Regions from separate parts of the Pseudoalteromonas sp. G5_S1_54_S4 genome, predicted to be linked through region 1. Evidence: riboswitches for the same ligand, from Rfam matches in the RefSeq annotation. Region 1 holds a riboswitch; the other holds the start of a gene.
The links. Region 1 has a riboswitch for cobalamin ahead of ACTRWE_RS04240 (TonB-dependent receptor domain-containing protein). Riboswitches for the same ligand answer to the same signal wherever they lie in the genome.
Positions count from the first base shown of each region.

Region 1 (6,001 bases):
GTCCTATTATAATGACCTCCCTGACTACAGTTATGAGTGCAGTACCTTTGGTACTCGCCTCAGGGCCTGGCTCGGAAAGTAGAATGGTAATTGGTGTGGTGGTATTTACCGGCGTAACGGTTGCCACCATACTGACTCTGTTTGTGGTGCCAGCTGCCTATTATGCACTAGCGCGAAATACACAATCACCAGAGTTTTTACAGCAAAAGCTAGATAAACAAGCAGCTGAAAAACCACTTAAAGAGATCTAAGTCACTCTGAGCGTCGTAATTAGCAGTTACGGCGCTATTTTGGTGCATATAACCATATAATTGAGGAAGTACTTATGAGTTCAACCACACAGGTAGCAACACTCGGCGGCGGCTGTTTTTGGTGTATTGATGCGGCATTTAGGCGTGTTAAAGGTGTACTCAGTGTTTGTTCTGGTTACACGGGCGGGCACACTGATAACCCAACCTACAAAGCCATTTGCACTGGCAACAGCGGACATGCCGAAGTGGTTAAGGTTGAATTTGATTCTAGTGTGATAAGCTTTGAAACCTTACTCGCAATGTTTTTTACCTTGCATGATGCCACCCAGTTAAATCGCCAAGGTAACGATATAGGTACTCAATACCGCAGCGTTGTGTATTACCATGATCAGCAACAACAATTGCAAACACAGGCCGTTATTGCAGAGCTGCAAAGTCATGTTAGCGAACCTATAGTGACTGAGGTGAGCCCAGCAACCACTTTTTACCCCGCAGAGCACTACCATCAGGACTATTTCAATGAAAATCCTGAGCAGGGCTATTGCAGTATTTTAATTGCACCCAAATTACATAAGTTTGAAACCGAATTTAGCGAGTTTTTATCGGAATAAAGTGCTTTTAATAAATAGCCCAGCAATAAGCTGGGCTATTTGTTCCTTGGCAACTAGGATAAGTGACTAAAACTGATAATTTGCCCCCACAAAGAAAGTTCTTCCTGCGCTGTTATAACCTAATAGCTCACCACTGGCAGCAAACCCTGTTGCTGCAGTAAAATATTCCTTATCAGTAATATTTTCTATTCGAGCAGCTAACGACAAATTATCGAGCAACTGGTAATTGGCTGCTAAATTAAATACCGTATAGTCAGCGAGTTCAGAATCATAATACGCAATTGATGGACGCGATGAGCGATACTGCATATCTAAACTAGCATCAAAATCGCCCCATGACTTAGCGAGTTGATAATTAAACGACTCTGAAGGCCTGCGTGGTAAATCTGTATTCGTCTTTTCATCTGTAGCATCTAAAAAACTAACATTAACAGAGTGTTCAAAGCCTAACGCTGAAAACTCAGCCGATAATTCTATCCCCTGCATAGATACTTTATCTATGTTAGTTGCAATATATTTACCTGAGTCTGCATCATAATTATTACTAATCAAATTATTGATACGGTTATCGAAAATAGCAATATCATAACGGCCCCATTGGGTTTCTAAAGTTATACCAAGCTCATTATTTAAGGCTTCTTCAGGTTTAATATTATTGTTTGGTAAATAGTACGGGCTGTTAGTCACAAACGCATTAATTAACGAAGGAGCTCTAAATGCAGTACCGTGATTTAAACGTAGTGTTACATAGTTATTTGCTTTGTAACCAAGTCCTGTACTGTAAGTGTTTGCACGGCCATGGAAGTCATAATCATCGGTTCTAACAACCGCATTTGCTAACCATTTGTTATGGCTATAAAACGCGCCTATAAACAACGCCTTATTATCGCGTTTTTCTTCTGATGACGTTGCTGACGAGTTTGATAAATCCTCAGATAAATAATTAAAGCCACCCGATAGTTCAAGTTCTTCAGTAAGGGTATAAAGCCCTCGATATTCAAACTCAACACGCTCTGTGCTATACACTTGCTGCACATCGGTACCTGTTTGGGTATTTTCTTCTTGCGAAACGCTCACCGAAGTACTTTGGCTATATATATCTGAGGCTTTGTTCCAGCCTAGCTTAGCGGTGTAATTTTCAAAGTCGTAGGCATCGTTACCCCATGCATTATCATATTGTGCTTCGCCTTCACTATACTGAGATTGCAGGCTCAATTGGCCTAGTTCAGCAAGCTCATAAGCTAAATTAAAGCCAATGTTTTTATTTTTGTAGCCATCATCATCATGATCTTTTGTGTACTCAGCCGCTGGATCTTTGCCAGTAACATCAAAACCATCTGTCTCTTCGTAGCCTAAATTATAATTAAAGCTAAGCGCCTCTTTTACAAGCCCACCAGCAAGCTGATAATTACTGTAGCTATGGCTGCCTAAAGTAGCCGAAAGCGAGTTATTTGAGGCTTTACGGGTGATAATATTAATTACTCCGGCTACCGCATCAGAGCCATAAATAGCAGCTCTTGCCCCTTTAATAAGCTCAACACGCTCGATACTGTTAACTGGAATATTCGTCAGCGATACACTACCTGAACTTGCATCGCTCACTCTTACGCCATCAACCAATACTAAGGTATATTTAGCGCTGGCCCCGCGAACAAATATATCTGCCTTTTGACCTAACCCACCATTACGAACAATATCTATCCCAGCTATGGTATTTAATATTGCTGGTAAATCTCGGTAATTCGCTTTTTCAATATCAGCGCGCTCGATAACTGCAACACTTGCTAATACATCATTTATAGGTTGTTCAAATTTATTCGCAGTAACGGTTATTTTTTCAATGGTTTGTTCTGCAGCAGATACAGAAATAGAGAGTACAGCCGAAATGGCCACACCCAGTGCGGTTTTATTTAACATCATGTCCCCTATCTTTGCCCACCGCAAAGATGTTAGTAAGTAAGATTAAATCAAGGCCGGTCTCCGGACTCAGTTACCATAATTTAATACAGCATAACTTTACCGTTGCGGGGGCAGTGTTGGGATTGACTTCATCAATGAAAACGCACCAACTTCCCGATTATCCTACTAAAAAAATCACACCATTGAAGTGTTTAGTAAGCACCTTGAAAATAGACTGCTATTGTTATCTGTTTACTAAAAAAAGTCAACGGACGTCTAAACATCTACAAATCCAAAGGTTCAAGATTCAGGATACGGGGTTCGGGGTTCGGAGTTCGGAGTTCGGAGTTCGGAGTTCGGAGTTCGGAGTTCGGAGTTCGGAGTTCGGAGTTCGATAATTATCATAGATCCAAAAATAAATAGCCAAACAATATAACGTGTTTGGCTAAATACATGTTGCTTTGAGCTCAGCGCCTATAGTGCCTAGCTCGAAACAATAAATTAATCGCGGAAGTTTTTAAACTGAAATGGTTGACCTAAATCAGCAGTGCGTACAACTTGCATAGCCGCTTGTAAGTCATCACGCTTTTTACCTGTTACGCGAACTTCTTCACCTTGAATGGCCGCTTGTACTTTTACTTTAGAGTCTTTGATGGCTTTTACTACTTTTTTAGCCATGTCTTTTTCGATACCCTGTTTAAGTGCAACGTTACGAAAAACATTTTTGCCCGCACGAGAAATATCTTGTAGCTCTAAGCTTGCAACATCCATCCCACGTTTAGAGATTTTACTCGCTAAAATATCAAATAACTGCATTACCTGAGCATCTGCTTCAGCTTTTAATTTAATTGTTTTATCGTTTAGCTCTATTGATGCATCAACGCCTCTAAAGTCAAATCGCGTTTCTAGTTCACGGTTGGCGTTATCAACCGCATTTTTTGCTTCGTTCATTTCTACTTCAGATACAATATCAAATGAAGGCATAGCGTTCTCCTAACTATCTAATCTTAATTTTATGCCGCAATTATAACGTTAAAATGATAAATCTTTACATTTTTCTGCATTTTGTTCAGGTGCGATACTAAATTAGTTTGATATACTGAGGCTTCTTTTTTATACGATTTTAGGAATTTTCGTGACAAGGCGTGTTTACCAAGCAATTTTTTTAATTAGTATTGTTGCGTTTACCTTCTTATTTGCTAAAGAGGTAAAGGGCGCGGCAAACTTATTTCCGCATGTTGATAAAGCAGCGCATTTTGGTATCTTCTTTTTACTTGCCATTATTATGGATAAAGCGTTTAAACTCCCATTATATGCACAAATACTATTACTCGCTGGTTACGGTGCGGCAATAGAGATTATGCAAGATAGCCTTCCTTACAGACAAGCATCACTGGCCGATTTTGTTGCCGATTTTATTGGTGCAGCGAGCTACTTTTTAGCTAAAGCCCTGTTAACACTGCGTAAAAAGAAGCATTATGGCTAACATACTTGTTGTAGGTGATGGCGCTATTGGCTTGTTATTTAGCCATTTTTTAGCCAAGCATCACGCTATATATATACTTACTCGAAAAGGCACAGTTAATACTCGCTTTTACAGCCACAGTAACGCTGCGTCTGAAAAAATTAACGCCACTTTTATCTCACAAGAGCAGTTATCTCAAACTCCTGAATTTGATATTGTTTTATTCACGGTAAAAGCGTTTGCAGTGCAACAAGCCTATGCTCAAGTAAAACCTTATCTAGGCAATAATACCCATATTATACTGAGTCATAATGGCATGGGTAATGTTGAACAATTAAATGAACAACTAACAAAGCAGCAGTCGTTGTACTTTTTAACCACCAGCATAGCTGGATTTAAGTCAAACCCTAATATTGTGCAGCATACCGGAAACGGGCAAAGTGTATTAGGGGGCTGTAATCAACTAGCTATTCAAAATATTCAACAGCTTAGTGAGCAATTACACACCATTCCACAGTTAATTGTCAGTAACAATATTGAACAACTACGGTTTGAAAAGCTACTGGTTAATATTGCAATAAATCCATTAACCGCTCTGTACAATATAAAAAATGGCCAGTTGCGTGCGCCACAGTTTAATAGCTCAATTATTAATTTATTAACAGAGGCGTGCCATATTGCGACCGCGCTTAAACTTAATATTAAGCTTATCGATGCTCTCGAGCGCGCCTACAAGGTAATGAGTTTAACCGCAGAGAATTACTCATCTATGCATCAAGACGTTTTGCATAATAGACAAACAGAGATCATGGCGATTTGTGGCTATATAAGTGAGCAAGGAAAACTGCACCATATTGCAACACCTTATAATGACGCCTTACTTGCTAAAATTTTGGCAAAAAAAAGCGCGGAATAAATCCGCGCTTTTAAAATATTTAGCCATTAACGACGATAGACTTTTACAGTGGTAAAGCCTTCTTCGTGAAGAATAAGCGCTTGTAACTGGCTCATTACCCCTTTTTGGCAATATAAGTAATAGTCTTTATCTTTAGGTAAATCACCAAACTTTGTTGCTAAGCGGAAAAACGGTAAATGAATAACTTCAATACCATCAATTTCAAGCGGAGCGGCATCTTCTTCCTCAGGTGAGCGAATATCAACAACAACCGCTCCTTCAGGTAACTCTGTAACTGATTCTGCCTCTTTAAGCTCTTGCTTAGCTTCAACATCGATATCGCGCACATCCATAACACGGGCGTTATCAATAACGGTATCTAACACATCAAAGTCAAACTTTTCTTCTTCTGCTTTAATTACTTCAATTTTGGCTTTAACTGTCGGCTTTTTAGAGATCACACCGCAGTATTCAGGCATCGTCTCTGCCATTTCTGCAGTGCCTATTTGGCGCGCTATATTGATGATTTCTTGCTTATCATGTTGGATAAGTGGGCGTAAAATCAGCGTCTCGGTTACGCGGTCAATCACACTTAAGTTAGCTAAGGTTTGACTAGACACCTGACCTATACTTTCACCCGTAACCAATGCTTGAATATTTAGTTTTTCAGCGACGGCACTACCCGCTCGCATCATCATACGTTTAAGGACAACGCCCATTTGGCTGTTCTCAACGTTTTCTAAGATTTCAGCAACAACCGGTTCAAAATCAACAGTAATAAACTTAACTTTGTGAGTAGAGCTGTATTGTTTCCATAGATAGTAGCTCGCTTGCTTAACCCCAATTTCATGGGCAGCGCCACCTAAATTAAAGAATAAAA
Region 1 covers NZ_JBQKUL010000006.1:77,076-83,076, forward strand. The annotation lists gene ACTRWE_RS04230 (efflux RND transporter permease subunit) at 1-251, shown strand, start outside; gene msrA (peptide-methionine (S)-S-oxide reductase MsrA) at 326-862, shown strand; gene ACTRWE_RS04240 (TonB-dependent receptor domain-containing protein) at 929-2,779, opposite strand; cobalamin riboswitch at 2,817-2,982, opposite strand; gene ACTRWE_RS04245 (YajQ family cyclic di-GMP-binding protein) at 3,263-3,745, opposite strand; gene ACTRWE_RS04250 (VanZ family protein) at 3,897-4,247, shown strand; gene ACTRWE_RS04255 (ketopantoate reductase family protein) at 4,240-5,142, shown strand; gene thiI (tRNA uracil 4-sulfurtransferase ThiI) at 5,169-6,001, opposite strand, start outside.

Region 2 (6,001 bases), on a different contig from region 1:
AATCAATATGTGTATGTTGATTGGGGAACCACGTTTTCTCTTTGGCATGCGCGTCAGTTTACCGGTAAAACACCGCCTTATTTTAGAACCAGTACAGGGCGTATTGCGCTTGATTTAATACTGCAATGTGGCGGCAGTGCGTTTATTCCACAGGTATTAGTTAAAGATCATTTAGAAAAAGGCGAACTTTTTCATGTAAAAGGGGTAGAAAATACCTCAAGAGATGTATTTGTTGCCTATCATAGAGATAACGAACAGAAAGAGCTGATAGAAACCTTGGTTAATTTGTTAACGCAAATGACACCGAGTTTATTGAAACAAAGTAAGTAGTCGGTAGGCAGTTTATTTTACATGTTATTTTGATTTCAGATTTAATGCAGTTTTATTAATTTAAAAAGACAAAAATGTGTCCTTTGTAATATTTTTGTCATTTAGTGGTGACACACTGCTGCTGTTTTAAAAATTAGTCTTTTGTGATTATCGAGGAAATAACATGAAATTTGCAAAATCGAGCTTATGCTTAGCCCTACTTAGTGGTTTATCTTTTAATACACTTGCAGAGGTAGATATTTACGGTAAAGCAAATGTAACCGTTCAATCATCTGACGATGGTGAAGGATCGTTTACTGAAATTAAAAGTAATGCATCTCGTTTCGGACTTAAAGGGTCTGAAAAAATTTCAGACGGTTTAGAAGCGGTTTATAAGTTTGAATTTCAGGTCGATGTGTCTGATGCCGATTCTAAAGGTGATGACGACAATATTTCAGCGCGTAATCAATATGTGGGCTTTAAAGGCGGATTTGGTCAGGTTGTGATAGGCCGAAATGATACCGCGCTTAAGCAAGCGCAGGGGAAGCTAGATCTTTTCAACGATCTTGAAGAAGGTGATATAAAAAATACCTTTAAAGGTGAAAATCGTTTAGGTAACTCAGTATCTTATGCTTCAAACTCATATGAAGGTTTTAAAGTATTAGCGTCATTTATTGCAGAAGACGACGTAGATGCCAAAAATGGCTACTCAGTGGCGTTAACTTACGGTGATGCAGGCCTTAAAAAGAGCGCAGTATATGCTGCCATTGCTGCTGATAGCGAAGTCAATGGTTACGATGTAGTGCGTGCAACAGTTCAAGGTAAAATTGAAGATTTTAGACTTGGCGCAATGTACCAAACACAAGAAAAAGTAGATGGCAGCGCTGAGGCTGACGGTTACTTAGTGAATGCAGCTTACCTTATGGGTAGCAACACTTTCAAAGTGCAATACCAAACAATGGATTTTGATGACAGCGATGATAAAAGCGCGATATCGGTAGGTGTTGACCATAAACTAAACAAAAACCTTAAAGTATTTGGTTTTTACTCAAGCTTTGATATGGACAGCAATGTTGACCAAGATTACCTAGGTTTAGGTATGGAATATAAGTTTTAACTAAACCTTAGTTAAAACACTCCCTTTTAACCGCACTCAGTTGAGTGCGGTTTTTTTTGCTTTAAATTATTTACTTATCTGCGCATAATAGCCAAGCATTTGGAATGAGGTGAAACTCCTCAACTATACCCGTAACTGTAATCAGTTTTACTGTAAGTCAGATACAAGTGCCTTAAAACTTCATATAACGAGCGGGTTAACTCATTTTCTTTTTGGTACTTGTGGTACTGAGTGTGGGTTTTCCCTGCCTAGGATAATTTTTTGCACACTCAAACCGCTAAAAAAACTGCACTTCTAACCGTTAATAATGTCTCTTGGCGAGTGGGTAACACCTTAATCCTTGAGCATATTAATTTGAGTATTGAGCGTGGCAAGTTTGTTGGCTTAATTGGTCCTAATGGTGCGGGAAAATCGAGTTTACTGCGTTGCTTGTATCGATTTAATCAGCCGTCAGCGGGAGAGGTTAAATTTAATAACACCGATATTTGGCAGCTAAAAAGCGAAGACTATGCCAAGCAAGTTGCGGTAGTGCTACAAGAAACACCGTCGCAATTTAATCTCTCGTTATTCGATGTTGTAGCTCTAGGGCTTACCCCGTATAAAACGCTATTTAGCTCGACCACCCAAGCAGATAAACAAAAAATAGCTCAGGCTATTAGTCATGTGGGGCTTGAATCTCATAGTACTCAATTATTTGATTCGCTATCTGGCGGTGAAAAGCAACGAGCCTTTATTGCCCGCGCTATTGTGCAGCAACCGCAACTTCTTATTATGGATGAACCAACTAGTCACCTTGATGTGAAATATCAAATTCAACTGATGGAGCTGGCTAAATCTTTAGGTATTACGGTATTTGCGTCATTTCATGACTTAAATTTAGCTGCTGCTATGTGTGATGAGTTAGTGGTTATTAAAAATGGAAAAGTTGTTGATGCAGGTAAGCCAAATAAAGTGGTCACTGAGCAGATGCTGGATGAGGTGTTTGGCGTTTGTGCACAAGTGAGCACTCACCCTCAATCAGCAGCTTCGGGTGAGGCTATTCCTCATATTACTTATTATTATGGATACCAATAATATGACGGTTTTTTCTAACCATACCGTTGCATTAATCGTTGCGCTACTATGCGCACTATTAAGTTTATTTATTGCACTGAGTTTTGGTGCGGTACCTACGTCGCTAGCAGATGTATATCAAAGCTTAACCTTTTCAAACGAGGCTTCATTTACCAGCCGTATTATTATTGAATTAAGAATGCCACGTACTTTGCTGGCTTTTTTAGCCGGTAGTGGCTTAGCGATTGCAGGTTTAATACTACAAACAGTCACCCGTAATCCCTTAGCTGATCCTTATTTATTTGGTATTTCGTCTGGTGCTTCATTAGGGGTGGTTATATTAATGTCCTTGGTAGGAGCTGGGGCGGGTATTGCACTATCTGGGGCGGCATTAACCGGCAGTTTAGTTGCGATGGGGTTATTAATTTTAATTGCAGGTAGCCAGCGCAACGCTCAAGTTGAGTCGATGTTATTGGCAGGGGTGGCCTTATCATTTTTATTTAGTGCTTTTACTAGTTTGTTACTTTATTGGAGCGATCCACAAGCAGTCGCGGCTATTTTATTTTGGACTTTAGGTAGTTTTGCTAGAGCACAGTGGCAGTCGCTGCTGTTACCTGCCTTAGTCATTATGGCATGTACAATAATCATGTTGGGTTTTAGGCGCCAGCTTAATGCGATGTTGTTAGGCGATGAAAGCGCGACAACGCTTGGTGTTAGGGTGCATCGCTTTAGAATTTTAATGCTTATTTTAAGCTCGTTGATCACGGCCGTATTGGTTGCTAACTGTGGCGGAATTGGCTTTGTTGGCTTAATGGTGCCGCACATAGTGCGCTTTTTTATCTCTCAAGGTAGCCGTGTTGGGTTATTAATGACCGGATTAGTCGGGGGCATATTTATGGTATGGGTCGATGTGCTTGCTCGCTCACTATTAAGTAATCAAGAGTTGCCAATCGGGGTGATCACGGCGGCTATCGGCAGTCTATTCTTTTTAAGTATATTGTATTTTCGTAAGCGCCAGCTGGTGGTTCAATAATGAAAACACTAATGGTACAAGGCACTACCTCAGATGCGGGTAAAAGTACCCTGGTTGCAGCACTTTGCAGAGTGTTTGCTAATCAAGGTGTTAATGTTGCGCCGTTTAAACCGCAAAATATGGCGCTTAATAGTGCCGTAACTCATGATGGCGGTGAAATTGGTAGAGCACAAGCATTACAAGCCGTTGCGGCAAAAGTTGCACCTGAAATAGACTTTAACCCGATATTACTCAAACCCAATAGTGATACCGGCGCGCAAGTTATTATTCATGGTAGGGCTATTAGTAATATGGAAGCCGACTCTTACCATGACTACAAAAAAGTGGCTATGGAAGCGGTATTAACCTCGCATAACCGTTTAGCTAAACGCTTTGACTTATTGTTGGTTGAAGGGGCTGGTAGCCCAGCTGAAATTAACTTACGCGCAAACGATATCGCCAATATGGGCTACGCCGAAAAGGTCGATTGCCCGGTTATTATTATTGCTGATATTGATAAAGGGGGTGTGTTTGCTCACCTAGTAGGGACTTTGGCGCTATTAAGCGAATCAGAGCAAGCACGGGTAAAAGGCTTTGTGATTAACCGTTTTCGTGGTGACATTAGCCTATTACAAGGCGGGTTAGATTGGCTTGAAGAGTACACCGGTAAACCTGTGTTAGGGGTGTTACCCTACCTACACGATTTAGCACTTGATGCCGAAGATGCCGTTGCCATAGATAATAATGTGACCGAGGCCAGCATTAATATTGCGGTGCTGCTAGTGCCTCATATTAGTAATCATACCGATTTTGATGCACTGCGATTACACCCAAATATAAATATAACCTATGTGCGCCATACTCAAACAATTCCTGATGTTGATTTAATTATTGTGCCTGGCAGTAAAAATGTACTTAGCGATTTGGTATTTTTAAAAAATGAAGGCTGGGATCAGCAAATAAAACGCCATTTACGCTATGGTGGCAAAGTATTGGGTATTTGCGGCGGTATGCAAATGCTAGGTAATACGATTTGTGACCCTAATGCGGTGGAATCATCATTAGGGCAAATAGCTGGGTTAGCGCTTAGTGATTTTAATACCATTTTAGGTGAGCAAAAAGTGCTAAGCCAAGTAAATGCAATACTCAATTTAAACCAGCAGCAGGTTGCTTGTCAGGGTTACGAAATACATGCTGGGATCAGTAAAGGTCAAGCGCTCAACAAACCACTTATTCGCTTTAATAAACACCCAAATGGCTTTGAAACTGATGGTTTTATTAGTGATGATAATGCTATTGCTGGTACTTATTTACATGGCTTATTTGACAACGCAGCCGCTACAGAGCTGCTATTAAAGTGGCTAAAACCAGACAGTGAAATTAGTGGTATCAGCATCAATGAGCATCGCGAGCGCCAGCTAGAACGCCTCGCTGAAATGTGCCAAACACATTTAAACATTGAACAAATTATTAAAATTTACCAAGGACATAACAATGACTGAATCAACAAACGACAAGCACCAACAGCGCCAGCAAAAAGTAAAAGAACAAGTTGATGCTCGAGTAGCAGCGGCACAGCAAGAAAAAGGCATTTTTCAGGTTATTACTGGTAATGGCAAAGGTAAATCAACCTCTGGTTTTGGTGTGGTTGCACGCTGTGTTGGCCATGGTAAAAAGGCCGCGGTATGTCAGTTCATTAAAGGTACATGGGAATGTGGTGAGCGTAATTTACTACAAGGTGCTGGAGTTGAATTTGCTGTTATGAACACAGGTTTTACTTGGGATACGCAAAATAAAGAGGCCGATACTGCGGCAGCACAAGCAACATGGCAAGAGTCAAAGCGGATGCTAAGCGACAGCAGTATCGATGTGGTATTACTCGATGAGCTCACCTATATGGTGACCTATGGCTATATCGACCTTGAGGAAGTGGTTGCTGCAATTAACAACCGACCTGTAATGCAATCGGTAATTATTACTGGTCGTGCTGCGCACCGTACCTTAATTGAGCTAGCCGATACCGTAAGTGAAGTGCGTAATGTAAAGCATGCGTTTGAGTCGGGCGTAAAAGCACTAAAAGGCTTTGATTACTAATGTTAAAACGCATTGTTCTTGGGCTGTTATTGTTTGCTGTTTATGTACCTCAAGCCTTAGCCGACAAGCCGCTTCGTATTGTGGCTTTGGCACCACACATAGTCGAAAATTTATATGCCATTGGGGCGGGTGATTTAATAGTGGGTACGCTAGATTACGCAGATTACCCACAAGAGGCGACTAAAATTGAGCGTATCGGCGGCTATAATGGCATTTCTATCGAAAAGTTACTCATGCTCAAGCCTGACATGGTGATTGCGTGGAAAAGCGGTAATCAGGCAGAAGATTTGGCACAAATTAAGCGACTAGGGATTGAATTGCATTTAAGTAATCCACGCTCTATTGAAGGCGTTGCTAAAGAAATATTAAAACTAGGTCAATTAACCGGTCATATTGAGCAAAGTAAAAAAGTAGCT
Region 2 covers NZ_JBQKUL010000004.1:1,102-7,102, reverse strand. The annotation lists gene ACTRWE_RS02635 (LysR family transcriptional regulator) at 1-330, shown strand, start outside; gene ACTRWE_RS02630 (porin) at 494-1,426, shown strand; cobalamin riboswitch at 1,476-1,613, shown strand; gene ACTRWE_RS02625 (ABC transporter ATP-binding protein) at 1,688-2,500, shown strand; gene ACTRWE_RS02620 (FecCD family ABC transporter permease) at 2,502-3,512, shown strand; gene ACTRWE_RS02615 (cobyric acid synthase) at 3,512-4,993, shown strand; gene cobO (cob(I)yrinic acid a,c-diamide adenosyltransferase) at 4,986-5,585, shown strand; gene ACTRWE_RS02605 (cobalamin-binding protein) at 5,585-6,001, shown strand, end outside.
Region 2: linked by a shared signal. The riboswitch ahead of ACTRWE_RS02625 (ABC transporter ATP-binding protein) and the one ahead of ACTRWE_RS04240 (TonB-dependent receptor domain-containing protein) in region 1 are both predicted to bind cobalamin.